Regions from separate parts of the Micromonospora sp. NPDC047762 genome, predicted to be linked through region 2. Evidence: riboswitches for the same ligand, from Rfam matches in the RefSeq annotation. Region 2 holds a riboswitch; each other region holds the start of a gene.
The links. Region 2 has a riboswitch for cobalamin ahead of ACGF3C_RS31165 (acyl-CoA thioesterase). Riboswitches for the same ligand answer to the same signal wherever they lie in the genome.
Positions count from the first base shown of each region.

Region 1: another riboswitch for cobalamin. It lies ahead of ACGF3C_RS28990 (acyl-CoA thioesterase); the one in region 2 lies ahead of ACGF3C_RS31165 (acyl-CoA thioesterase).
Region 3: another riboswitch for cobalamin. It lies ahead of ACGF3C_RS21095 (ribonucleoside-diphosphate reductase subunit alpha); the one in region 2 lies ahead of ACGF3C_RS31165 (acyl-CoA thioesterase).
Region 4: another riboswitch for cobalamin. It lies ahead of ACGF3C_RS21055 (CbtB-domain containing protein); the one in region 2 lies ahead of ACGF3C_RS31165 (acyl-CoA thioesterase).

Region 1 covers NZ_JBIDCQ010000011.1:142,729-148,433, forward strand. Annotated here, with positions in the region: gene ACGF3C_RS28970 (DUF6355 family natural product biosynthesis protein) at 228-554, opposite strand; gene ACGF3C_RS28975 (helix-turn-helix domain-containing protein) at 824-1,804, opposite strand; partial or broken gene ACGF3C_RS28980 (IS5/IS1182 family transposase) at 2,022-2,126, shown strand; gene ACGF3C_RS28985 (hypothetical protein) at 2,083-2,292, opposite strand; gene ACGF3C_RS28990 (acyl-CoA thioesterase) at 2,575-3,021, opposite strand; cobalamin riboswitch at 3,217-3,434, opposite strand; gene ACGF3C_RS28995 (copper resistance protein CopC) at 3,556-5,670, shown strand.
Region 2 covers NZ_JBIDCQ010000013.1:162,213-167,605, forward strand. Annotated here, with positions in the region: gene metE (5-methyltetrahydropteroyltriglutamate--homocysteine S-methyltransferase) at 1-1,929, shown strand, start outside; cobalamin riboswitch at 2,086-2,311, shown strand; gene ACGF3C_RS31165 (acyl-CoA thioesterase) at 2,506-2,952, shown strand; gene ACGF3C_RS31170 (LysE family translocator) at 2,956-3,582, shown strand; gene ACGF3C_RS31175 (hypothetical protein) at 3,818-4,270, opposite strand; gene ACGF3C_RS31180 (prenyltransferase/squalene oxidase repeat-containing protein) at 4,300-5,349, opposite strand.
Region 3 covers NZ_JBIDCQ010000006.1:405,797-411,501, forward strand. Annotated here, with positions in the region: gene ACGF3C_RS21080 (aldo/keto reductase) at 1-787, shown strand, start outside; gene ACGF3C_RS21085 (FadR/GntR family transcriptional regulator) at 795-1,517, opposite strand; gene ACGF3C_RS21090 (enolase C-terminal domain-like protein) at 1,526-2,923, opposite strand; cobalamin riboswitch at 3,356-3,572, shown strand; gene ACGF3C_RS21095 (ribonucleoside-diphosphate reductase subunit alpha) at 3,764-5,705, shown strand, end outside.
Region 4 covers NZ_JBIDCQ010000006.1:399,060-404,764, forward strand. Annotated here, with positions in the region: gene ACGF3C_RS21040 (MFS transporter) at 1-307, shown strand, start outside; gene ACGF3C_RS21045 (histidine phosphatase family protein) at 388-972, opposite strand; gene ACGF3C_RS21050 (CbtA family protein) at 969-1,739, opposite strand; gene ACGF3C_RS21055 (CbtB-domain containing protein) at 1,730-1,933, opposite strand; cobalamin riboswitch at 1,968-2,123, opposite strand; gene ACGF3C_RS21060 (amidohydrolase family protein) at 2,388-3,266, shown strand; gene ACGF3C_RS21065 (ABC transporter permease) at 3,587-4,594, shown strand; gene ACGF3C_RS21070 (ABC transporter substrate-binding protein) at 4,635-5,690, shown strand; gene ACGF3C_RS21075 (ATP-binding cassette domain-containing protein) at 5,690-5,705, shown strand, end outside.

The DNA.
Region 1 (5,705 bases), on a different contig from region 2:
CGTGACGGGGCTGGTCACGGCGGTGGGGTGGGGGGGCAGGGATCGACGTAGGGCGAGGCTCCCGGCAAGACAGCAGTCGACCCAAGATCCGATGCTCCAACCGGAAGCCTCGCTATTGTCCTACCCTGCCGCGATTCCCCTGTCCGACCGCACCCTCATTTGCCTCGCTGACCTGATCCGCAACCACCGAAGGCAGGTAGAGAATCGCGCAGCGCCTGGCTGGCGGTTCAACAAGTTTGACCCGAGTACCAGGCGTTGGATACGGCGTTGGCGCCGCCGATGTCCCACGTTCCCGGGCCGATGCACCAGGTCCAGTCGTCGCGGGGCCACGTCGCGTCGACGTAGATGAGCACATGGGTGTTCCCGCAGTGGTTGTACCAGGCCGTTACCGCGTCTTCGTAGTAGCCGCAAACCTGCGCGGCGACGTCCTCGCTGCCGGGCTTGGCCTGCTCCGAAACCGCGGTGGTTTCGGGTTGGGACAGGCGGGAACTGGCACCCGGACTTGCCTGTGCCACGGTCCCGGACAGGGTGAGTGCGCCGAGGATCGCGGTCACTGCCGAGATCCGAAACGCCGTTCTGCACCACATTTTCACGATGGTCTCCTGTCAGCCGCCGCTGCGGCCTGGATGATGCTGCTGGCTGCATGAAGTGATCGATGTACTTCCTCGCGCTCCTTTCATCGCGAAAACACGCATCGATGCAACACGCTCAAGTGAACCTTCTTCCGTAAGCCGGATCAGATTCAACCCTGACTGAGCGGATTTCTTAAGATAAGAGTGCAGGCCGCAGCCAGGTTTGTCGTTACTGGTAAGCGCACAAGTCTTTAGTCTGCGCGTACTCCCGCGCACTGCTCGCGGAACTGGCGTGGCGAAAGACCGTAGGCGCTGCGGAACGCCTGGCTGAAGTGCGCCGGGCTGGTGAACCCCCACTGGGCGGCGATCGCGTGGATCGGGCGCGCGCCTAGTTGGGGGTTGGCGAGGTCGCGTCGGCACTGCTCCAGGCGACGCTCGCGGACCCAGCCGGCAACCGTGTGCCCTTCCTCGTGGAACAGCTTGTGCAGGTATCGCAACGAGATGTGATGCGCTGCGGCAATCGCGTCCGGTGTCAGGCGCGGATCGCCCAGATTCTCTCGGACGAAGGCGTGGATCTGAGCCATCAACGCTCGCCGTCGGGTGTGGGAGGGCACCGCGCTTTGGACGTCCAGCGCGTTGGCCAGTGCCGCTGTCAACACGTCAATGGTGAGGGTGGACAGCCGGGCGGCGTCCAACGGACTGAGTTCGTCCATGTGCCGGGCAAGGTGCAGCAGGAATTGTGAAGATAACGCGCCGATACCTTGGGCGCCAGGGATGCGAACTGCGCTCAGGCGCCGCAACTCCCAAGGGGGCAACGGCAGTAACAAGCGCGGGAAGCGCAGGAGCAGCAGCTGACTAACCGGCACATCCGGGGTGAATTCGGCCAGGTAGGGCCGGGAGGTGTCATACAGTATCAGGTCCCCCACGCCGAAATCTGTGCGCTGGCCGTCTTGCGTGATCATGCCGCCACCACGCACAAGGCAACCCAGCTTGAACACCTCGGGATCGGCCTGCCGAATGAGCTTGGGAGTGCGGTGGACCGAGTGCGGCATCGTGGTCATTAATGTCGCCTGCACGGGACCGAACTCGCTAATTCCGACCTGAGCCCGAAATCCGAGCTCCCGCTGCGATTCACAGCGTAAATCGTAGGGCACCCAGAGCTTCGAGTTTACCTCGCGCCAAAAGGCGAACCCGTCTTCAACCGGGACCTCGCTGGTGCTGACTACGTCCATGACTCACCTTCGCACTGTCGCTGCAGGGGTCAGATCACGATAGCTTGGCGTCGATATAGCGGCGTTGCGAGGATATGGCGCGGGTCAGGCATTGAGGGCTTTTCATCGTGATGGGCCTGGTCGCGATGGGTGGCAGGCAGCGTGTGTCGACATAGGACGAGGCTCCCGGTAAGACAGCAGTCGACCAAGGTCCGATGCCCCAACCGGGAGCCTCGCTGTGCTGTCTTACCCGTCTGCGGTCGCGCTGTCCAGCCGCACTATGAACCACCTGGCCGACCTCATCCGCGCCGAACGCACCCGCCGCCGCGACCGGTGGCGACGACCATGTCGAACCCCTCGCCGCCGGTGTGCCTTTCGACGTATTCCTCAACCTTGCTCGTGGTGTAGTCGATCGGCACGGCGCCCAGGCTCTCGATCACCCGCATGCTCGTCGGCCCACCCGTGGCGTATGCCTCGGCGCCGCGCGCCTGGGCAAGCTGCACGCCCACGTATCCCACAGCGCCGACACCGCCGTGCACAGGACCTTCTGCCCGGCGCGGACTCCGGCCCGGTCGACCAGCCCCTCCCAAGAGGTGACCGCCGCCAAGGGCAACACGGCGGCCTCCCGCATCGAGAGTGCGTTCGGCTTGCGGGCCAGCAGCCGGGCGTCCACGGCGGCGTACTCGGCCAGCGAGCCCTGGAGACTTCACGTGGACGCTATCCGACCAGATCGACGGCGGGGCAGGTTCCTCGGACCGCGACGTCGCCGCGACGGGCGCACCGCGCACGGGTCAGTCGTCTTCGGCACCGTCGAGCAGCGCGCGCCGCAGCGCCAAACGGTGCTCGCGGCGGATCTCCGCTTCCCGGTACCGCCGCCGGTCACCGTCGGTCTCCGGTAGCAGCGGCGGCACCGTACGAGGCTGGCCGTCGTCGTCGATGGCGACCATGACCAGGTGGGCGGTGGCCACGTCGGTGGGCGGCACCGCCCGGTCCCACCGGTCGGCGGTCACCTTGACGGCGACCTCCATCGAGCTGCGGCCGGCCCAGGTGATCCGGGCGTCGACGTGCACGACGTCGCCGACCCGCACCGCGCGCAGGAACGCGGTCTCGTCGATCGCGGCGGTGACCGCCGGCCCATCCGAGTGCCGGGCGGCGACCACCCCGGCCACCGAGTCGATGAGGTTGAGGATCCGGCCGCCGTGGACCGTACCCATCAGGTTGGTGTGGTGCTGGTCCATGATCTGCGACAGGGTCAGGTGCGACGCCGACGGCGCTCGGCCGGCGATCGTGGTGGTGTCGTGCACAGCGGTAGTCCGTCCCTCGGGAAACCACACCGCCGGAACACGGGCACACGCTGACGAGGACACACCGGCGCACGCCGCCCCGGCACGTCACCCGCTCAGCCCACCCGCGAGGCCGACGGCAGCGCACACGGTCGTGTACGCGGCGCGGGCAGGTCTTCGGACTCGCGGGCCCGACCGGCTCCACGCCGGTCCCCTACTGGCCGTCGCTTCCCAGGCCACTGGCCCAGTGCTGATGACGGCGGTCGTTCCCACTCACCGCTGCGGGGCAGCCCCGGATTCCCACCGGGTTCCCTCTTACGACGCCCGGCCAGCTCACGACCGGGCGAACCAGCGCCACCGGGAGCATAGCTGGCCAGGGGCGACGGCCCCTCAGCCCGGCCGACCACCCGGGAGGTGTTCGGCTTTAGCCATGTGAGGAAAAAGTTCGTCACCTCTTGTAAAAAGTCTCCGCCCAGTGAGGATATTCAGATGCGTCGTCACCCTCAGATTCCTGGGCGGGTGGTCTCGGGCCTCCTCGCGCTCCTCCTCGCCTCGGCGGTCGCTCTCCTCGCGTCCGCCCAGCCCGCCGTAGCTCACGGGACCCTCGCGATGTCCACGCCGGCGGGTGGCGCCACTGTGCGCGAGCCGTTGACGTCGGTGCAGCTGTTCTTCACCGAGAAGGCCGCTGCCAACGCGTTCTTCACGATCACCGCGCCGGGTGGCATCCGGGTCGACAATGGCTGGTCGTACGGGGAGCCGAAGCCGTTGGACAAGCCGGTGCGCGAGTACTTCCTGGTCAACGGCCAGTTCGAGCCACGCGAGTACACGACCGGGTTCCCCGCGACGGTGGCGGTCGCGCACCTGCCGGCCAAGGGTCAGTACTCGGTGAGCTACCTGTCGGTCGCCTCGGACGGCGACCCCGTGCGCGGCACCTTGACCTTCCGCTACGACGGGCCGGTGACGGCGGCGCCCAAGGGGTGGAGCCCGTCGTCGACCCAGCCAGATCCGGCGCTGTTGGCCACCGCCGAGCAGCACGGGTCGTCCGGGCAGGCGTCGGCGGTGCCGACAGTCGCGGCCGAGACGGCGGCTGCGCCGTCCGCGGCAGCGGCTGCGCCGACCGGATCGACTGACGAGAGCGGCCCCGGAGCGGTCGCGTGGGTCGGCCTGGCGGTGGTCGCCGTGGCGGCCGCGGCGGCCGGATTCGTCGTCTGGCGTCGGCGGACGACCCCCACCGGCAGAGCCACCGGCCGGGGCCGTACCGCGTCGGCGACATCCGCTCGACGCGGCGCCGGCACCCGTCCCGGGACCAGGACCGCCGGCACCAGGATCGCCAGCGCCAAGGCCACCGGTGCCAAGGGCGCCGGTGGCAAGCCCGCCGTTGCCAGGACCGGCGGCGGCAGAGCGGCCGGTGGCAGGACCGACGCAGACAGGAGCGTCGCGGCGACCGGCAGCGGTACGCAGACCCCGGACGGTAAGCGGCGACCCAACGCCGTGCCGGCCGCGCGCAAGGACACCGCCGTCGTCGTGGCTCGGACGGGCGTCGCTGTCGATCCAACTCCGACCGGTGAGGACGCGAAAGCCCCCGCCACGACGGACAGTCGACCGCCCGTCGACTCCGGGACATCGCCCGACCCGGATCTCGCCACGGCGACGCCCGGATCCCGGCTGAGCAACACCAGCCTGGCACTGTTCGTCGGTACCCTGGTGCTGGCCCTGCTCGGCGGCTTCGGATTGGCGCGCATCAGCGGCAACGAGGGCCCGGCCGCCAACAACGCCCGGCAACCGGCGGGCGGTCCGCCCGCCTCCGGCCCGGCCGGGTCCGCGGCCGACGGACACCAACACCCGGCGGGCACCGGACCGCACACCCACCGGGGTGATGGCGGAACGGGCGAGACGCTGGCCACCGGGACGACCGTCAGCGCCGGCGGGTACACGCTGCAACCGCTGGAACGAACCCAACCCGCCGGGGTACGCGCCGACTACCGCTTCCGCATCGTCGGCACCGACCGGCAGCCGGCGACCCGCTTCGCGGTCGTCCACGACAAGCCGTTGCACATGATCGTCGTGGGCCGTGACCTGACCGGCTACCAGCACCTGCACCCGACGATGGCACCCGACGGCACCTGGAGCGTCCCCATGACGCTGGCCCGACCCGGCGGCTACCGCGTCTACGCCGACTTCTCCGTCACCACTGCCAACGGCACGCCGCTGCCGCTCGTGCTGGGCGTCGACCACACAGTGCCCGGCGCGCACACCCCGACCGCGCTGCCGCCGGCACAGGCGCGGGCGACGGCTGGTCCGTACACGGTGTCGATGACCGGCACCCCGACGGTGGGTGTGACGGCGCCGATCCACTTCCAGGTCGCCAGCGCCGACACGGCAACGCCCGCGCAGCTGGAGCGATACCTTGCCGCGTACGGGCACCTGGTGGTGGTTCGCGAGGGTGACCTCGGCTACGTGCACGTGCACCCCGAGCCGGAGCTGGTCGACGGGACTGTGAAGTTCTGGCTGACCGCGCCGAGTTCAGGCCGGTACCGGGCCTTCTTCGACTTCCAGGTCGCCGGCAAGGTGCACACCGGGGAGTTCACGATCAACGTTCCCTGAGCCCGGAACTTTCTCCCTGCTGCGGCCGACCAACC
Region 2 (5,393 bases):
GAGCCGGCACTGGAGCTCACCAAGTGGTTCGACACGAACTACCACTATCTGGTGCCGGAGGTCGGCGCCGACACCGTCTTCGCGGCGAACCCCGCGAAGGCGTTGCGCGAGTACCGCGAAGCCCGTGACCTCGGCATCGAGAGCCGCCCGGTGCTGGTCGGACCGGCCACGTTCCTACTGCTGTCCAAGCCCGCCGACGGGGGCGGGCAACCGTTTGACCGGTTGGCGGACCTCATCGACGTGTACGCCGACATCCTGGGGACGCTCGCCGACGCCGGAGTGCGGTGGGTGCAGCTGGACGAGCCCGCCTACGTGAGCGACCGCAGCGAGGCTGAGATCGCCGCGCTCCGCGACGCGTACACCCGGTTGGGCGCCGTGCAGCAGCGGCCGAGGATCTTCGTCGCCACCTACTTCGGGGAGCTCGGTGGCGCACTGCCCGCTCTGCTGGACACGCCCGTCGAGGCGATCGGCCTGGACCTGGTCGCCGGGCCCGGCAACCTGCAGCGGCTCGCTGGCGCGGGGCAGTTGCGTGGCAAGACGATCGTCGCCGGGCTTGTCGACGGCCGCAACGTCTGGCGCACCGACGTGCGAGCGGCGATCAGCGCCGGCGCGGCGGTGACCGGGCTCGCCGACCACGTCGCGGTGTCCACATCGTGCTCGCTGCTGCACGTGCCGGTGGACCTGTCCGTCGACACCGCGCTCGATCCGGACCTGCGCCACCGGTTGGCCTTCGCCCGGCAGAAGGTCGACGAGGTCGTCCTGCTGGGTCGGGCGCTGCGCAACGGCACCACGACCCTGCCCGCGCCGCTTGCGTCGGCCCCGCCGGGATGGCATGACGACGGTGTGCGAGGGCGCCTCGCCGCGCTGCGCGGGGTGGACCGGCAGCGCGGCGCCTACCCGCAACGCGCTGCCGCGCAGCAGGCGAGGCTGAGTCTGCCGGCGCTGCCAACGACCACGATTGGCTCGTTCCCACAGACCGACGAGCTGCGCAAGGCCCGCGCCGCGTACCGGGCTGGGCGACTCGACGAGACGGGTTACCAACAGCGGATGCGAGCTGAGGTCGAGCGGGTCATCCGTCTTCAGGAGAGGTTGGGTCTCGACGTGCTGGTGCACGGCGAGCCGGAACGCAACGACATGGTCCAGTACTTCGGCGAGCAGTTGAGCGGGTTCGCCGCCACCGAGCACGGCTGGGTGCAGTCCTACGGCTCCCGCTGCGTACGCCCGCCGATCATCTACGGCGATGTCACCCGCAAGGCACCCATGACCGTCGGTTGGTCCACCTACGCCCAGTCGTTGACCGACAAGCCGGTCAAGGGGATGCTCACCGGTCCGGTGACGATCCTGGCCTGGTCGTTCGTCCGCGCCGACCAGCCGCTCGGCGACACCGCCGATCAGGTCGCGCTCGCCTTGCGCGACGAGTGCCGCGACCTCGAAGCCGCGGGCATCCGGGTGATCCAGGTCGACGAGCCGGCCCTGCGCGAGACGCTGCCGTTGCGCAAGGCCGACCGGAATGCCTACCTGGACTGGGCGGTCGGCGCGTTCCGTCTGGCGACCTCCGGCGTCGCCGACGGCACCCAGATCCACACCCATCTGTGCTACTCGGAGTTCGGCGAGGTCATCACCGCCATCGACGCTCTCGACGCCGACGTCACCAGCATCGAGGCGTCCCGTTCGAAGATGGAGGTCCTCGACGACCTCGCCGCGATCGGATACCGCCGCGGCGTCGGACCCGGTGTGTGGGACATCCACTCACCGCGGGTGCCCGCGCACGACGAGGTCGTCGAGGCGCTGCGTCGGGCAGCGGCGGCGGTCCCTGTCGAGCGGCTGTGGGTGAATCCCGATTGCGGTCTCAAGACCCGCGGCTACGCGGAGGTGCAGGCGTCCCTCGAACATTTGGTAGCCGCTGCTGCCGAGCTTCGCCGCGAGTAACGCGCTGTGCCGGGTGGGATCTCGAGCTGATCCCGCCCGGCACGCCGGGCAAGCAAGTTCCTGGATGAGCAGCAGTAGCGGGGTGAGGTCAACTCGGCCGCAGGGGAACAGTGCGGGCCGTCGTCGAGCCCCTGCCTACCGCGTGGGTGGGCTCGTCGATCAATTAGAATGGCTGGTGGCGCTGGTTCGCCCGATCGTGACTGATCGGGCGTCGTAAGAGGGAACCCGGTGGGAATCCGGGGCTGCCCCGCAGCGGTGAGTGGGAACGACCGCCGTCATCAGCACTGGGCCAGTGGCCTGGGAAGCGACGGCCAGTAGGCGATCGGCGTGCAGCCGGTCGGGCCCGCGAGTCCGAAGACCTGCCGGCGCCGCGTACACGACCGTGTGCGCTGCCGTCGGCCTCGCGGGTGGGCTGGGCGGGTGACGTGCCGGGCGGTGTGCGCCGGTGTGTCCTCGTCAGCGTGTGCCCGCAGTCCGGTGGTGTGGTTTCCCGAGGGACGGACTACCGCTGTGCACGACACCACCACGATCGCCGGCCGGGCGCCGTCGGCGTCGCACCTGACCCTGTCGCAGATCATGGACCAGCACCACACGAACCTGATGGGTACGGTGCACGGCGGCCGGATCCTCAACCTCATCGACTCCGTCGCCGGTGTGGTCGCCGCCCGGCACTCCGACGGGCCGGCGGTGACCGCCGCCATCGACGAGACCGCGTTCCTGCGCGCCGTGCGGGTCGGCGACGTCGTGCACGTCGACGCCCGGATCACCTGGGCCGGACGCAGCTCGATGGAGGTGGCCGTCAAGGTCACGGCTGACCGGTGGGACCGGGCGGTGCCGCCCACCGACGTGGCCACCGCCCACCTGGTCATGGTCGCCATCGACGACGAGGGTCAGCCTCGTACGGTGCCGCCGCTGCTGCCGGAGACCGACGGGGACCGGCGTCGGTACCGGGAGGCGGAGATCCGCCGGGAGCACCGGCTGGCGCTGCGGAGGGCGTTGCTCGACGGCGCCGAGGAGGTCTGAGCCGTGCTCGGACTGTCCGTTGCGACGCTGGCCGGCTACCTGGCTGCGATCGTCGTCCTCATGGTTACGCCCGGTCCGGACATGATGTTCGTGCTGGCCACCGCCGGCCGCTACGGCACCCGCGCCGCGGTGGTGGCCGCGTTCGGTGTCGCCGCCGGGGAGGCCGTGCACGTGGCCGCGGTCGTCGGCGGTCTCGCCGCGGTCATCTCCGCCTCGCCGGTGCTGTTCACGGTGATCCGCTGGGCCGGCGCGGCGTACCTGGTCGTTCTAGGCCTGCGGGCGCTACGCGCCGTCGGCGCCCCGGTCGCCGGCGAGCCGGAGCAGAGTGGTCGCGCTGGGCGGGCCTTCCTGCGCGGCTTGGTGACCAACCTGCTCAACCCGAAGATGATCCTGTTCAGCGTGGCGTTCCTGCCCCAGTTCGTCGACCCGGCAGCGGGCAGCGCCACCGCGCAACTGGTGCTCCTCGGCGCGATCTTCGTCGCGGTGCAGCTGACCGTCGACATCGCTCTGGGCGTGATCGCCGGCCGGGCCGCCGGCCGGATGACGGACGGCCGTTGGTCGCGGCGGATCAACCGGATCTGCGCGGTGGCGTTCGTCGCGCTCGGCGTACGACTGGCGCTCGGCTCGTAGCGTCGCCTCGCCGGGTTGATGGCTGGTGGCCGGGCAACCTGGGTGGGCGGACCGGCCCGCGGTGCGCAACGGGCAGGTGTGGGTGGTCGACGGATCCGCGTACTTCAACCGCCCCGGATTAACGCCACCGGACGACTGATGTGGTGCCGCCGAGGGCTGCTGGTGCGTCGGGGGCGGTGCCGTTGCGCAGCTCGGTCGTTCGGGACTCCGGTGCCGGCACCACCCCCGGCGCATGTTAGGGCGGGGAGATCGACGGAGCCTGCCCGGAGCCGAAACGCCATCCTTCGACGGTGCCCTGCGCGGGGTTGTAGCTGCTGGCGCCGAGCGTGCTGTAGGACCAGGTGCCGCCGGGCACAGCGTGCCAGTACGACCAGTACGCGCTGGCCGGGGGAGTGTTGACGCATGGTTCGGAGGCGGGTGTGGGATAGCCGTTGATGCGGCAGACGAAAGCAAGCCCCCAGCGTTGGGTGCCCGTCACGGTGAAGCCCGCGCCCTGCAACGCGGCCAAGCCGGTCGGCGGGTCTCCGAGCCGGCAACCGGTCTGCACGCCGAGGCCGAACGCGGTGAGGTCGACGACCACCGTGACGCCCGCGCCCGGCGCGCACGCCGCTGCGTGTGCGGCGCGCGGAACCGGGTCAATGACGATCAGGCCGACGCTGGCGACGGCAGCCGCGAGCAGCAGCGCCATCCGTCGCCGAATCGTCGCCCGCTGCGCGGTCACCACGGTGCACACGCCAGGACGGGAGCGGCGGGCTGGGCGCCGCTGGCCGACAGGGTCGCGTACCCGGTGCCGGCAAGGCCGGGGACGGCCTGAGCGGTGGCACGCACCGCGGTGGTCGCGTCGAAGCCACCCGAGGTGTACGCGATGGCGCCGCGCTCGGTGGAAGGCCCGGTGCAGGCCACCTGGAGGCCGATGAGGAACTGGCGGGCGCGCAGCCACGGCAGCGGTCGCCCGGCGACGGCCAGTGCCTGGGCGGCGAGGCCGGTGCTGTTCGCGTTGGGCACGCCGTTGGCGGAGAATGAGCCGTCACCGCCCTGCACGGAGACCAGCCACTGTGCAGCCGAGGCCGCGACGAGCGGCCGGTCCGCCGCGAGCAGAGCCTGGACCGCGATCGCTGTCGCGTCGACGTCGCTGACACACGTCGCCTGCCCGAACAGCAGTGGGAAGCCACCGTCGGCGCACCGGCTCGCGGCCAGGAACGTCACCGCGGCCGGTGGTGCGCCGCCAGCGCGGTCCGACGCCAACACCGCGAACGACTGGGTGAACGTGTTGCTGTAGTCGCCGAACGCTGAACGGTCGGAGTATCGACCTGACGGAGTCAGCAGACCGCCGAGGCGGGTGAGCAGATCGACCCCGCCGAACGCCGCCGGGTCGAGGCCGCGGACCTGGGCGCCGAGGGAGAGCTTCGCGGTCGCGCCCGCGTACGCCTCAGTGCCGTCGCCGATGTAGCCGGTGAGCACAGCGGGTTGGGCGAGCCACGACACCGCATTGGCCGCGGTCGTGTCCGCCACCTTCGCCGCAGCGAAGGCGAACACCGCGTCGAGGGTGAGGCCCTGGTCGGGGTAGGCGACGCCGTCGAAGACGACCTCGAAGCGTTCACCGTCGACGGACTGGCGGGCGAGCCAGCCGGCGGCGGCATCGACCCTGTTGAGGGTGGGCGGCGATGCTGACGCGGCCGACGGTGTGACCGTCAGCGCCAGCGTGAGGGCGGCGAGCGCGGCGGTCGCGAGGACGCGGGCGCGGTGCCGGAGGGGGCGGTTGACCATGAGACGGCGCCTTTCCGGGCTCCGTTGGTCCGAGACAGCCCGAC
Region 3 (5,705 bases), on a different contig from region 2:
CCTGGGCGCGGCCCTGCGCTCCCGCCCCCGCGCCGAGTACGTGGTGTCGACGAAGGTCGGCCGGCTGCTCGTGCCGTCACCGGAGACGGCGCACCAGCGGGATCCGGAAGGGTTCGACGTTCCCGCCGATCACCGCCGGGTCTGGGACTTCAGCCGCGACGGCGTCCGCCGTTCGCTGGAGGCGAGCCTTCGGCGCACCGGCCTGGACCGGATCGACGTGGTGTATCTGCATGACCCCGACGAGCACTGGCAGCAGGCCGCGAACGAGGCGATCCCGGCCCTGGTGGAGCTGCGGGAGCAGGGCGTGATCGGCGCCGTCGGGGCGGGAATGAACCAGTCGGCGATGCTGGCCCGCTTCGTGGCGGAGACCGACGTGGACGTGGTGATGTGCGCCGGCCGGTACACCCTGATGGAACAGGGCGCGCTGACCGACCTGCTGCCCGTCGCGCAGGCCCGCCACGTCGGTGTGGTGGTCGCCGGTGTCTACAACTCCGGGCTGCTGGCCCGGGACATGCCGCCGACCGACGCCGTCTACGACTACCAGCAGGCGCAGGCGGAGGTGATCGACCACGCCCGCCGGATAGCACGGGTCTGTCAGGCGTACGGCGTCACGCTGCCCCAGGCGGCGTTGGCGTTCGTCCGTCGTCACCCGGCCGTGGTCTCGACCGTTGTCGGCATGCGGGACGACGTCCAGGTGACCGAGACCCTCCATCGGTCTGGTGTCGACGTCCCGGAGCAGCTCTGGGCGGCGCTGTACGACGAGGGGCTGCTCGACGTACAGCCGTGAGGGTCGGTCACGACCGGGCCGTCTCGATGCTGGCGTCAGCGTCGTCGGGTAACCCCTGCAACGACTCCTCCACACCGATCAGGTGGTTGGCCATCCGGGTTCGCGCCCGTTCCGGGTCGCGTGCCACGAGGGCCTTCAGGATCGCCACGTGCTCGTCATGGGTGCGTAGGTCCGCGCCCTCCTCGTGCAGACTCCGCCAGAGCCGGCCACGGATGGTGCGCCCGGCGAAGGCTTCGATCAGACCAACGAGCACCGGATTCTCGGCGTGCACCGCGATGATCCGGTGAAAGGCGATGTCGATCTCCATGATCCGCTCGTGGTCCGGCGGTGACTGGCCGACCAACCGGGCCGCCTCGGCGAGCAGGTCACCCGCCTGGGCCAGGGCCTCGTCGGTGATCCTGGTCGCCGCCAGGCAGGCGGCCTCGCACTCCAGCAGCCGGCGGACGGTGTGGATGTGCCGAGGGTCGCCCTGGCCCTGGAAGTCGACCACGAAATTCATCGGGGCCAGCAGCTGTGGCGCGTCGAGGTTGGTGACGTAGGTGCCGTCGCCCTGACGGATGTTGACGATCCCCAGGATCGACAGGGCCGACATCCCCTCGCGCAGGGAACCTCGCGAGACACCGAGCTGCTCGGCGAGGTCCTTCTCGATGGGCAACCGGTCCCCGGGCCGGAACTGCCCTTCGAGGATCATCCGTTTGATGCCGTTGACCACTTCGTCCGTGCGCGACATGACCCCCCCTAACGGCCGGCGGGGGTGGCCTTCCCACCCGCGATCACGTACGCCGCCTCCGGAGATGACACGGTAGTCGGGTCTGTCGCCGCCCAGTAGTGGCCGTCGGGAAACCGGTAGAGCGCCACCGACTCCTGACGCATCCGGGTGGAGTAGCCGGGCTGGCCGGGCAGGACGTATCCGCTGCCGGAACCGGTGTCGCGGATGATGCAGGGATCGGTGAAGTGTTCGTGCAGGTGGTCGACGAACTCGGTGACCCGGTTGGTGAGGTCCCCCGAGATCGCGACGTAGTCGAGCACCGACACGTGTTGGACCATCTCGCACAGCCCGACACCGCCGGCGTGCGGGCACACCGGGACGTTGAACTTCGCGGCGAGCAGCAGCACGGCGACGATCTCGTTGATGCTGGCCAACCTGCCGGTGTCGAGCTGGCAGAAGTCGATGGCCTCGGCCTGGAAGAGCTGCTTGAACATCACCCGGTTGTGGCAGTGTTCGCCGGTGGCGACGCCGATCGGAGCGACGGCGCGGCGGACGGCCGCGTGGCCCAGGATGTCGTCGGGGCTGGTCGGCTCCTCGATCCACAGTGGCGTGAAGCGGGCGAGGGCGGTGACCCACTCGATGGCCTGACCGACGTCCCACACCTGGTTGGCGTCGATCATCAGGTTGCGATCCGGGCCGAGGATCTCCCGTGCGATCGCGCACCGGCGGATGTCGTCGTCGAGGTTGGCGCCCACCTTGAGCTTGACGTAGCCGTAGCCGGTGTCGACCGCCTCCTGGCACAGTCGGCGCAGCTTGTCGTCGCCGTAGCCGAGCCAGCCCGCCGAGGTGGTGTAGGCGGGGTAGCCGGTCCGGTCGAGCTCGCCGAGGCGGGCGGCCTTTGTGCTCTCCTTGGCGCGCAGGATGGCCAGTGCCTCGTCGCGGGTCAGCGCGTCGGACAGGTAGCGCAGGTCCGCGATGTCGACGAGTTGCTCGGGGGTCATGTCGACGAGCAGCCGCCACAGCGGCTTGTCGGCGACCCGGGCGACCAGGTCCCATGACGCGTTCAACACGGCGGCGAGGGACAGGTGGACGACGCCCTTCTCGGGGCCGAGCCACCGCAGTTGCGAGTCGGAGGTGAGCAGGCGGTAGACCGCGCCCATGTCCGCTGCCATCGTTGCCACGTCCTGGCCCACGAGGAGCTGTGCCTGGTGGACTGCCGCCGCCGCGACGATGTCGTTGCCTCGTCCGATGGTGAAGGTCAGGCCGTGCCCCGCGAGTGGCGCGCCCACGCCGTCGACGCCGTCGGTGTGCAGGACGACGTAGGCCGCCGAGTAGTCGCCGTCCTTGTTCATGGCGTCTGACCCGTCAGCGGTCAGGGAGGTGGGGAAGCGGACGTCTTCGACGGTGACGGCAGTGATCTGCGGCATGCGCTCCTCGCCCGGCTAGGCTAAAGATCAGATGATCACTGGGAGTATACGGAGGGCTGCTCCAGCGCGTCAACGTTGTCGATCACCTCGGACGTGCAGACATATGATGTTTGCCCTCTCGGGTCGAGCCGCCTTGACTCCGATCATGCCGGTTGGCGGGCCAAGGTGAGGCGCGCGGCGGACCCTGGTGATTGGATGTTCCGGCTCGCCGCGAGGCATCGACGGCGACGTATGGGCGTGGTCTCCAGTGCCGTGGCCTCGATACGTCAAATCTTTGTCGAATGTCGACACCAGTGCGCAGAGCCCCGTCTCCGGTGCCCGGCGTCGGTCGGCCGCAGCGTGCTCCCGGGGGTTGGTGACGGTGGTCACCGCATCGCCGCCGACACGCCCGAGACCGACATGTGGGGTGTGACAACGACTGCGTCCCTATATATGGTGTCGAGCGCAGCTGGTTCGGCCGCTCATCCGGTGCGGTCGAGGCAACAGGGAACCCGGTGGAAATCCGGGACTGTCCCGCAGCGGTGAGTGGGAACGACAGCCGTCAACAGCACTGGGCCACCATCGGCCTGGGAAGCGACGGCCAGTAGGAGACCGGCGAGCCCGGTCGTGCCCGCGAGTCCGAAGACCTGCCAGCGCGCCGCGTACCCCACCCGGGTGGGCGGCGGTCCGAGGCCGCGTGGGACGGCTGACGCCACCTGACCCACGCCGGGGCCGGCGTGGCGTCCGTCGGTGTCTGTCTCCTCGCGTCCGGGCCACCAGGTCTCGAACTCCGAGGAGCGAGTGGTGACAGTCACCGAGGTAGTCCCGGCCAGCGGCGACGCGACAGTGCGCCGGACGCCGATGCAGGTCCGCAAGCGCGACGGCGGCACCGAACCCGTGGACGTGAACAAGATCGTCCGGGCGGTCGAGCGGTGGGCCGACGACCTGACCGACGTCGACCCGTTGCGGGTGGCCACCCGCACCATCAGCGGCCTCTACGACGGCGCGACCACTGCCGAACTCGACCGGCTGTCCATCCAGACCGCCGCCGAGATGATCGGTGAGGAGCCGCAGTACTCGCGTCTGGCCGCGCGGCTGCTGGCCGGCTACGTCGACAAGGAGGTGCGGCGACAGGGCATCACCTCGTTCAGCGCGGCGATCCGGGTCGGCCACGCCGAGGGCCTGATCGGTGACGACACCGCCGCGTTCGTCGCCACACACGCCGCGACGCTCGACCACGCCATCGACCCGGACGGCGACCGCCGGTTCGAGTATTTCGGCCTGCGCACTGTGTACGACCGCTACCTGTTGCGCCACCCCACCAGCCGACTGGTGCTGGAGACCCCGCAGTACTGGCTGCTGCGGGTGGCCTGCGGCCTGTCCCGGACGGCGGACGAGGCGGTCGACTTCTACCGGCTGATGTCCAGCCTGGCCTACCTGCCCAGCTCACCGACCTTGTTCAACTCCGGCACCCGGCACACCCAGATGTCCTCCTGCTACCTGGTCGACTCCCCGCTCGACGAGCTGGACTCGATCTACGCCCGGTACGCCCAGGTCGCCAACCTGTCCAAGTTCGCCGGGGGCATCGGCATCGCGTACTCCCGGGTCCGCTCCCGGGGCGCGCTGATCCGGGGCACGAACGGGCAGTCCAACGGGATCGTGCCGTGGCTGCGCACGCTGGACGCGAGCGTCGCCGCGGTCAACCAGGGTGGCCGACGCAAGGGCGCTGCCTGCGTCTACCTGGAGCCGTGGCACCCGGACATCGAGGAGTTCCTGCAACTGCGGGACAACACCGGCGAGGACGCCCGCCGTACCCACAACCTGAACCTGGCCAACTGGGTGCCGGACGAGTTCATGCGCCGGGTCGAGGCCGACGAGCTGTGGTCGCTGTTCGACCCGCACGAGGTGCCCGAGCTGCCCGACCTGTGGGGGGAGCGGTTCGACACCGCGTACCGGCAGGCCGAGGCGCAGGGCCGCTACGTGCGGCAGGTCCCGGCCCGGGAGCTGTACGGGAAGATGATGCGGACCCTCGCCCAGACCGGCAACGGCTGGATGACCTTCAAGGACGCGTCGAACCGGCTCTGCAACCAGACCGCCGAGCCGGGCAACGTGGTGCACCTGTCCAACCTCTGCACCGAGATCGTCGAGGTGTCCAGTGACGCCGAGACCGCCGTGTGCAACCTCGGCTCGGTGAACCTCGCCGCCCACCTCACCGCCGACGGCATCGACTGGGAGCGGCTGCGCGCCACGGTGCGGACCGCGGTGACCTTCCTCGACCGGGTCATCGACATCAACTACTACCCGACCGCGCAGGCGGCGGCGAGCAACCCCCGCTGGCGGCCCGTCGGGCTCGGGCTGATGGGCCTGCAGGACGCCTTCTTCGCGCTGCGGCTGCCGTTCGACTCGCCGGCCGCCCGCGAGCTGTCCACCCGGATCAGCGAGGAGCTGTACCTGACCGCGCTGGAGACCTCCGCCGACCTGGCGCGCGACTTCGGCGCGCATCCGTCGTACCCGCAGACCCGGGCCGCGCGGGGCCAGCTCCAGCCCGACCTGTGGGGTGTCGAGGGTACGCAGACCGCGCGGTGGGACGCGCTGCGCGAGCGGGTCGAGGCGTACGGGCTGCGCAACTCGCTGCTGGTGGCGGTCGCGCCGACCGCCACCATCGCCTCGATCGCCGGGTGCTACGAGTGCATCGAGCCGCAGGTGTCCAACCTGTTCAAGCGCGAGACCCTGTCGGGGGAGTTCCTCCAGGTCAACACCGCTCTGGTACGCGAGCTGAAGGCCCGCGGTCTGTGGACCGAGC
Region 4 (5,705 bases), on a different contig from region 2:
GAGCGTCCCGGCCGGGCAGACCGGCGAGGCGAGCGGCGTCAACACCATCGCCCGCACCATCGGCAGCAGCATCGGCGCGGCGGTCGTGGCGGCCGTCATCACCTCGAACAGCACTCCACAGGGGCTACCCACCGACACGGCGTTCACCGCCGGCTTCTGGGTGTGCGCGGGCGTCGCGGTCCTGGCCGTCTTCGCGGCACTCGCCCTGCCCTCGGCGCGCCGCCGCCACGAGCAGGCCGTCGCCGCCGGTGTCGACGACCTCCCGCCCGAGCCGGTCGAGCTGCACCTGCCCACTCGGCAGCACTGAGCAAGCGGCTGACAGGCGCAGGCCGTGCCCACCAGGAGTGGGCACGGCCTGCGCCGTTCGGTGTGGCCTCGACCTGCTCGCTATCCGCCCAGTCGAAGGTGCCAGCGCGCACCCTGGCTGGTGAGCCGGACGACAGCCAACGGCTCGACGTCCACCTGCCGGTACGTCGCCATCGGAAGACCGAGGGCGTGCACCACCGCGACCCGGATCACCAGGGGGTGGGTGACCGCGATGACTCGTCCACCAGCCCGGTGCTGCGCATCCAGCCAACTGCCGACCCGATCCCGCACCTCCGTGACGGACTCACCGCCGTGCGGCGCGCAGTCCGGGGCGGACAACCAGTCGTGCAGCGCCTGCGGCTGCGATTCAGCGACCTCCTCAAGCGACCGGCCGGACCAGTCCCCGTAGTCACAGTCGGCCAACGCGGTCTCGACCGTCGGCAGAAGGCCGAAGGCGTCGGCGGTCTGTCGGGCGGCCACCGCGGGGCTGGACAGGCAGGTGGCGTTCTCCCCGAGGCGCCAACGCCGGTCTGCACCCGCGTGGGCCTGGGCGAGCGCGGCACGCAGGCCACCCTCGTCCAGGCCGTCGTCGGCACCGCCGAAGCGGGCCCGGCGCAGCGCGGCGGTGTGACCGTGGGCGACCAGCCGAAGGCTGGTGCCGGTCACGTGCTCGGCAGCGCGGAACCGGCCCGGCGACGCCGCTCGTGGTGCATCAGGGCCGCGAACAGCAGGCCGATGCCGGTCCAGAGCACGACCTGGGTGCCGAGCGAGGCCAACCGGAAACTCCACAGCAGGGTCGCCGGGAAGTCCGCCGGAACCTCCTGGAAGGACGGCATCACCACGTACGACACTGCCGTGACCAGGAGGAACCCGCCCACGGCCGCGGCGGCGCGAAGCCACGTCGGTGCGTGGGCACCGACCGACCGGTAGCCCAGCGAGCCGGCCCACACGGCCACCAGCCCGAGCACCACCATCAACAGGTAGGTGACGGTCCGTTGGTTGATGGTGGCCGGGTCGCCGACCGCCGGTGGGTTCGCGGGGTACTTGAGGAACGGCACGATCACCGCACCGAGCAGCGCCGCGCCGGCCAGCAGCAGACCCCACCGCCCGTCGTCGTCGCCGCGCCGCCGCCGGGCCAGCAGGACGTACGCCGTGGCCAGCAGGCCACCCATCGCGGCCCCGAACAGGGCGGTGGCCAGGAACAGGCCGCCCCGCTGACCCGTCCGGCTGACCAGCGCGTCCTCGTGATCGTGCGCACCAACGGCAGGCTCGGCGTGCGTCGCCGCCTCCTCGATGGCGATGGCCGCCTCGACGTGCGGTTCGCCAGCGACGTACGCGAACGCCCCGGCCAACAGGCCGGCGATCAGGCCGGCCAGCAGCCCGCGGACGAGGACGGCGAGGAACGGGGGAGTGCTGGTGGTGGTCAGTGGCACGGGACGCCCAGCAGGTGCCGGCCGTCGTGCATCAGCTCGTGCAGGTACATCCCACTGCGCGACACCGCCCCCTGGTCGAAGGCGACGAGATACGTCAGCAGGGCGAGCGCGGCAACGGTCGCCAGAGCGGTCCACAAGAGACGGGCACTGCCAGCGGGGTGCACCACCGGCTGGCTGGTAGCGGAGCTAGACATGAATACACGAACCTCCCCAGGGATGACGCGTCCCCATCGCAAGGCTGCGGACGACCGAGCGTCCTGGCTCGCGGACCCCAATGGTGATTGGGGAACCGCTCACAGTGGCGCGACCGCGCCGGATTCACACCGGCTTCCCTCGCGTCGCCGCAGATAGTGCGTCGACGGTATCGGTGCCGCCTCAGGCGGTCAACCCGGACCCCGCGCCCCGGGCGCGTCCGTACACCGGGACGTCGACGAGGCGGACCAGCCGCAGGTGCCGGTGGATTCGTCAGACCAAAAGGCGACACTGCCGGAGGTCGGTCGTGGTGCGCGTTCGGGCTCGACAACAGGCTGTTACCGCTAACATGGTCAATCTGCCAGATCGGCTCCGTGGCTCCGGGTTGACCCGGAGGGTTCGATCAGCGGCGGGGCGGGGTGTGCGGTGGACGGGAACGCGCCAGGGACGGGTCCGGTGACGACCGGCGAGGTCGCGCGACGAGCGGGCATCGTCGACGCGCACCATCACCTCTGGGTCCGGGCGCGGCACCCACAGCCCTGGATCGATCCGCACACCATGGCCGCGATCGACAACGACTTCACACCGGTCGAGCTCGCCCCGGCGACCCGGGCCGCCGGGGTCACCCAGACCGTGGTCGTCCAGTCCGTCGCCGTTCGGTCGGAGACGCCCGAGTTGCTCGGCATCGCGGCCGACGACCCGCTCGTCGCCGGGGTCGTCGGCTGGGTCGACCTCACCGCCGCCGATGTCGACCGTCGCCTCGCCCGACTACGCGGGGCGCGCGGCGGCGAACGGCTGGTCGGGATCCGGCACCTGGTCCAGTCCGAACCCGACCCGACCTATCTCGATCGCCCCGAGGTGCGGCGCGGCATAGCCGCGGTCGGTGCCGCGGGTCTCGCCTTCGACCTCCTGGTGCGCCACCGTCAGCTGCCGGCGGCCGTCCGGCTCGTCCGCGACCTGCCCCAGGTGCGGTTCGTCCTGGACCACCTCGGCAAGCCCCCGCTCGGACGCGCCGAACTCGGTGACTGGCACCGCGACCTGCGGGCGCTCGCGGCCGAGTCCAACACCACGGCGAAGCTCTCCGGCCTGGTGACCGAAGTGGACGGTGGGTCCTGGACCGCTGCCGACCTGCGGCCCGCGGTCGAGCACGCCCTTGACGTGTTCGGGCCGGATCGGCTGATGTTCGGCTCGGACTGGCCGGTGTGCCTGCTCGCCACCTCGTACACCCGCTGGGTCGCCGTCCTCGGTGACCTGCTGGACCCGCTCTCCGACGACGAGCGGGCCGCGATCTGGCGCCGGACCGCCGGCCGTTTCTACCGGCTGGCCCCGTCCTGAGACGGCAGCGCCCTTCGGCCTGGGGACATAGGATGTTATCGATAACATGCTAGCGGCGGCAGTCGGTGTCGATTTGGTCAGACGTATGGCTTCGGTGGCACAGGTAACGATGGCAAAACATGCCCGCAAGACCTTGGCAACATACGTGAATGCGTGGCAAGGTAACGCCTGATCGCGGGAATCATCCGACCTATCTCCAAGGTTGTGCGCGCACCTCGCCGCACCGCCGGCCGAGCGGGGTCGGTCGCTCACAGACGTTCGGCTCGTCGGCGGGTCCCCGTCGGACGCCGGCACCACGCTTGGGGAGGTCAGGTCCGACGATGAGTAGCGTCGAGGCAACCGCCGGCACACAGCGCGGCGAACTCAGCGACTGGTTCCGGGAACGGATCTCCCACGCCGTCTCCGAGTTCACCGCCGCCACCGCGTTGGTCGTCCTGTTCATCGCCCTGACCTTCGCGAGCCCCTACTTCCTGACAGCGGACAACCTCTTCAACATCGGGGCCCAGACGGCGGTGATCGCCATCATCGCCACCGCCCAGACGATGGTCATCATCACGAAGGGCATCGACCTGTCCGTGGGGTCGGTCGCCGCGCTCGCCGGCGTGTTGGGCGCGATGGTCGTACGCGACCTCGGCTTCTCGCTCTGGGCGGCGACGGCGGTCGCGATCGGCGTCGGCGCGCTGGCCGGGCTGTTGAACGGGCTGCTGGTGACGGTGGCCCGGATTCCGCCGTTCATCGCGACGTTGGGGACCATGTCCGTGGGCCGCGGCCTGGTCTTCATCATCACCGGCGCCGTCGGCGTCTATGGCCTTCCCCGGTCCTTCCAACTGCTCGGCAACGGGCAGATCCTCGGCATTCCGTTCGCCGTGGTGATCACCGTCCTGGTCGCCGTCGGGGTCGCCTTCCTGCTCTCCCAGACCCGCTTCGGTCAGTACACCTACGCCATGGGCTCCAATCTGGAGGCGGCACGCCGCTCCGGCATCCGGGTCGGGCGGCACCTGACCGGGGTGTACGTGCTGGCCGGCGTGCTGGTCGGGCTCGGCGGCATGATCGCCGCGTCCCGGGTCAACTCCGGCCAGCCCAACTACGGGATCTCGCTGGAACTCGACGTCATCGCCGCCGCCGTCATCGGCGGAGCCAGCCTGTTCGGCGGGCAGGGCCGGATCGTCGGGACCATCATCGGCGCGTTCCTCATCGCCCTGGTCCGCAACGGCGCCGTCCTGCTCGACATCAGCATCCACTACCAGCAGGTGATCGTCGGCGTGATCATCTGGGCCGCCGTCTACTTCGACCAGTACCGCCGCCGGCGGCTGGAATCACGGGGTTGACATGCCATTCCGAGAGTCCGAACGAGGAAGGACACACACCATGGCACACACCACCACCAGCCGGCGGACGCGAGGACGACTCCTGCGCGTGCAGGCGATCCTGGCCGCGGCCGCGGCGACCGCCCTGCTCAGCGCCTGCGGCGGGGTCGAGGTTCGCGACGGCGGCGGCGACAGTGCGGCCAAGGACGCGAGCGGCCCGTTGAAGCTCGCCGTCGTACCCAAGGCGGTCGGCGCCGACTACTGGAACACCGTCAAGGCGGGCGCCGAGTGCGCCGCGCAGCGCGCGGGGGACGTCACCGTCCAGTGGGACGGGGTGACCGCCGAGACCGACGTCGAGGGCCAGGTCAACCTGATCCAGAACTTCGTCACCAAGAAGGTCGACGGCATCGTCTACGCGGCGACCGACTCCAGCGCGCTGGCACCGGCGACCGACAAGGCGCTCAGCGCCAACATCCCGGTCGCCATGATCGACTCTGGCACCAGCCCGCAGCCGTCGAACGTGCCCCTCTTCGCCACCGACAACCGTGCGTCGGCGACCGAGGCGGCCAAGCTGCTCGCCACCGAACTCGGCCCCGGCAACCACGAGGTGGCGCTGGTCGAGTTCCAGCCCGGATCGCAGACCAACACCGAGCGGGTCGACGGCTTCAAGGCCGGCCTCGCCCAGTACCCCAACCTGAAGCTGGTCGGCCAACAGCCGAGCAAGAGTGACGTCAACGAGGCCCGACGGGTCACCGAGAACATCCTCACCGCCAACCCCAACCTGAAGGGTGTCTTCGCGGCCAACGAGCCGAGCGTGCTCGGTGCCGCGCAGGCCATCCAGGCCGCCGGCAAGTCCGGCAAGGTGGTCATCATCGGGTGGGACGCCGCCCCGGACGAGATCGCCGGGGTACGCAACGGCCAGATCTCGGCGCTGGTCGTGCAGAACCCGTTCAAGATGGGCTACTTCGGCGTCGACAAGATGGTCAAGCACCTTCGGGACAAGGCGCCGCTGGCGTCGGCCGACACCGGCGTCACCTTCGTCACCAAGGAGAACATCGACTCGGCGGAGATCAAGGCGGTGCTCGAGCCCAGCTGCGCCAACCCGCCGGTGCAGTGATGGGCGTGAACCCCA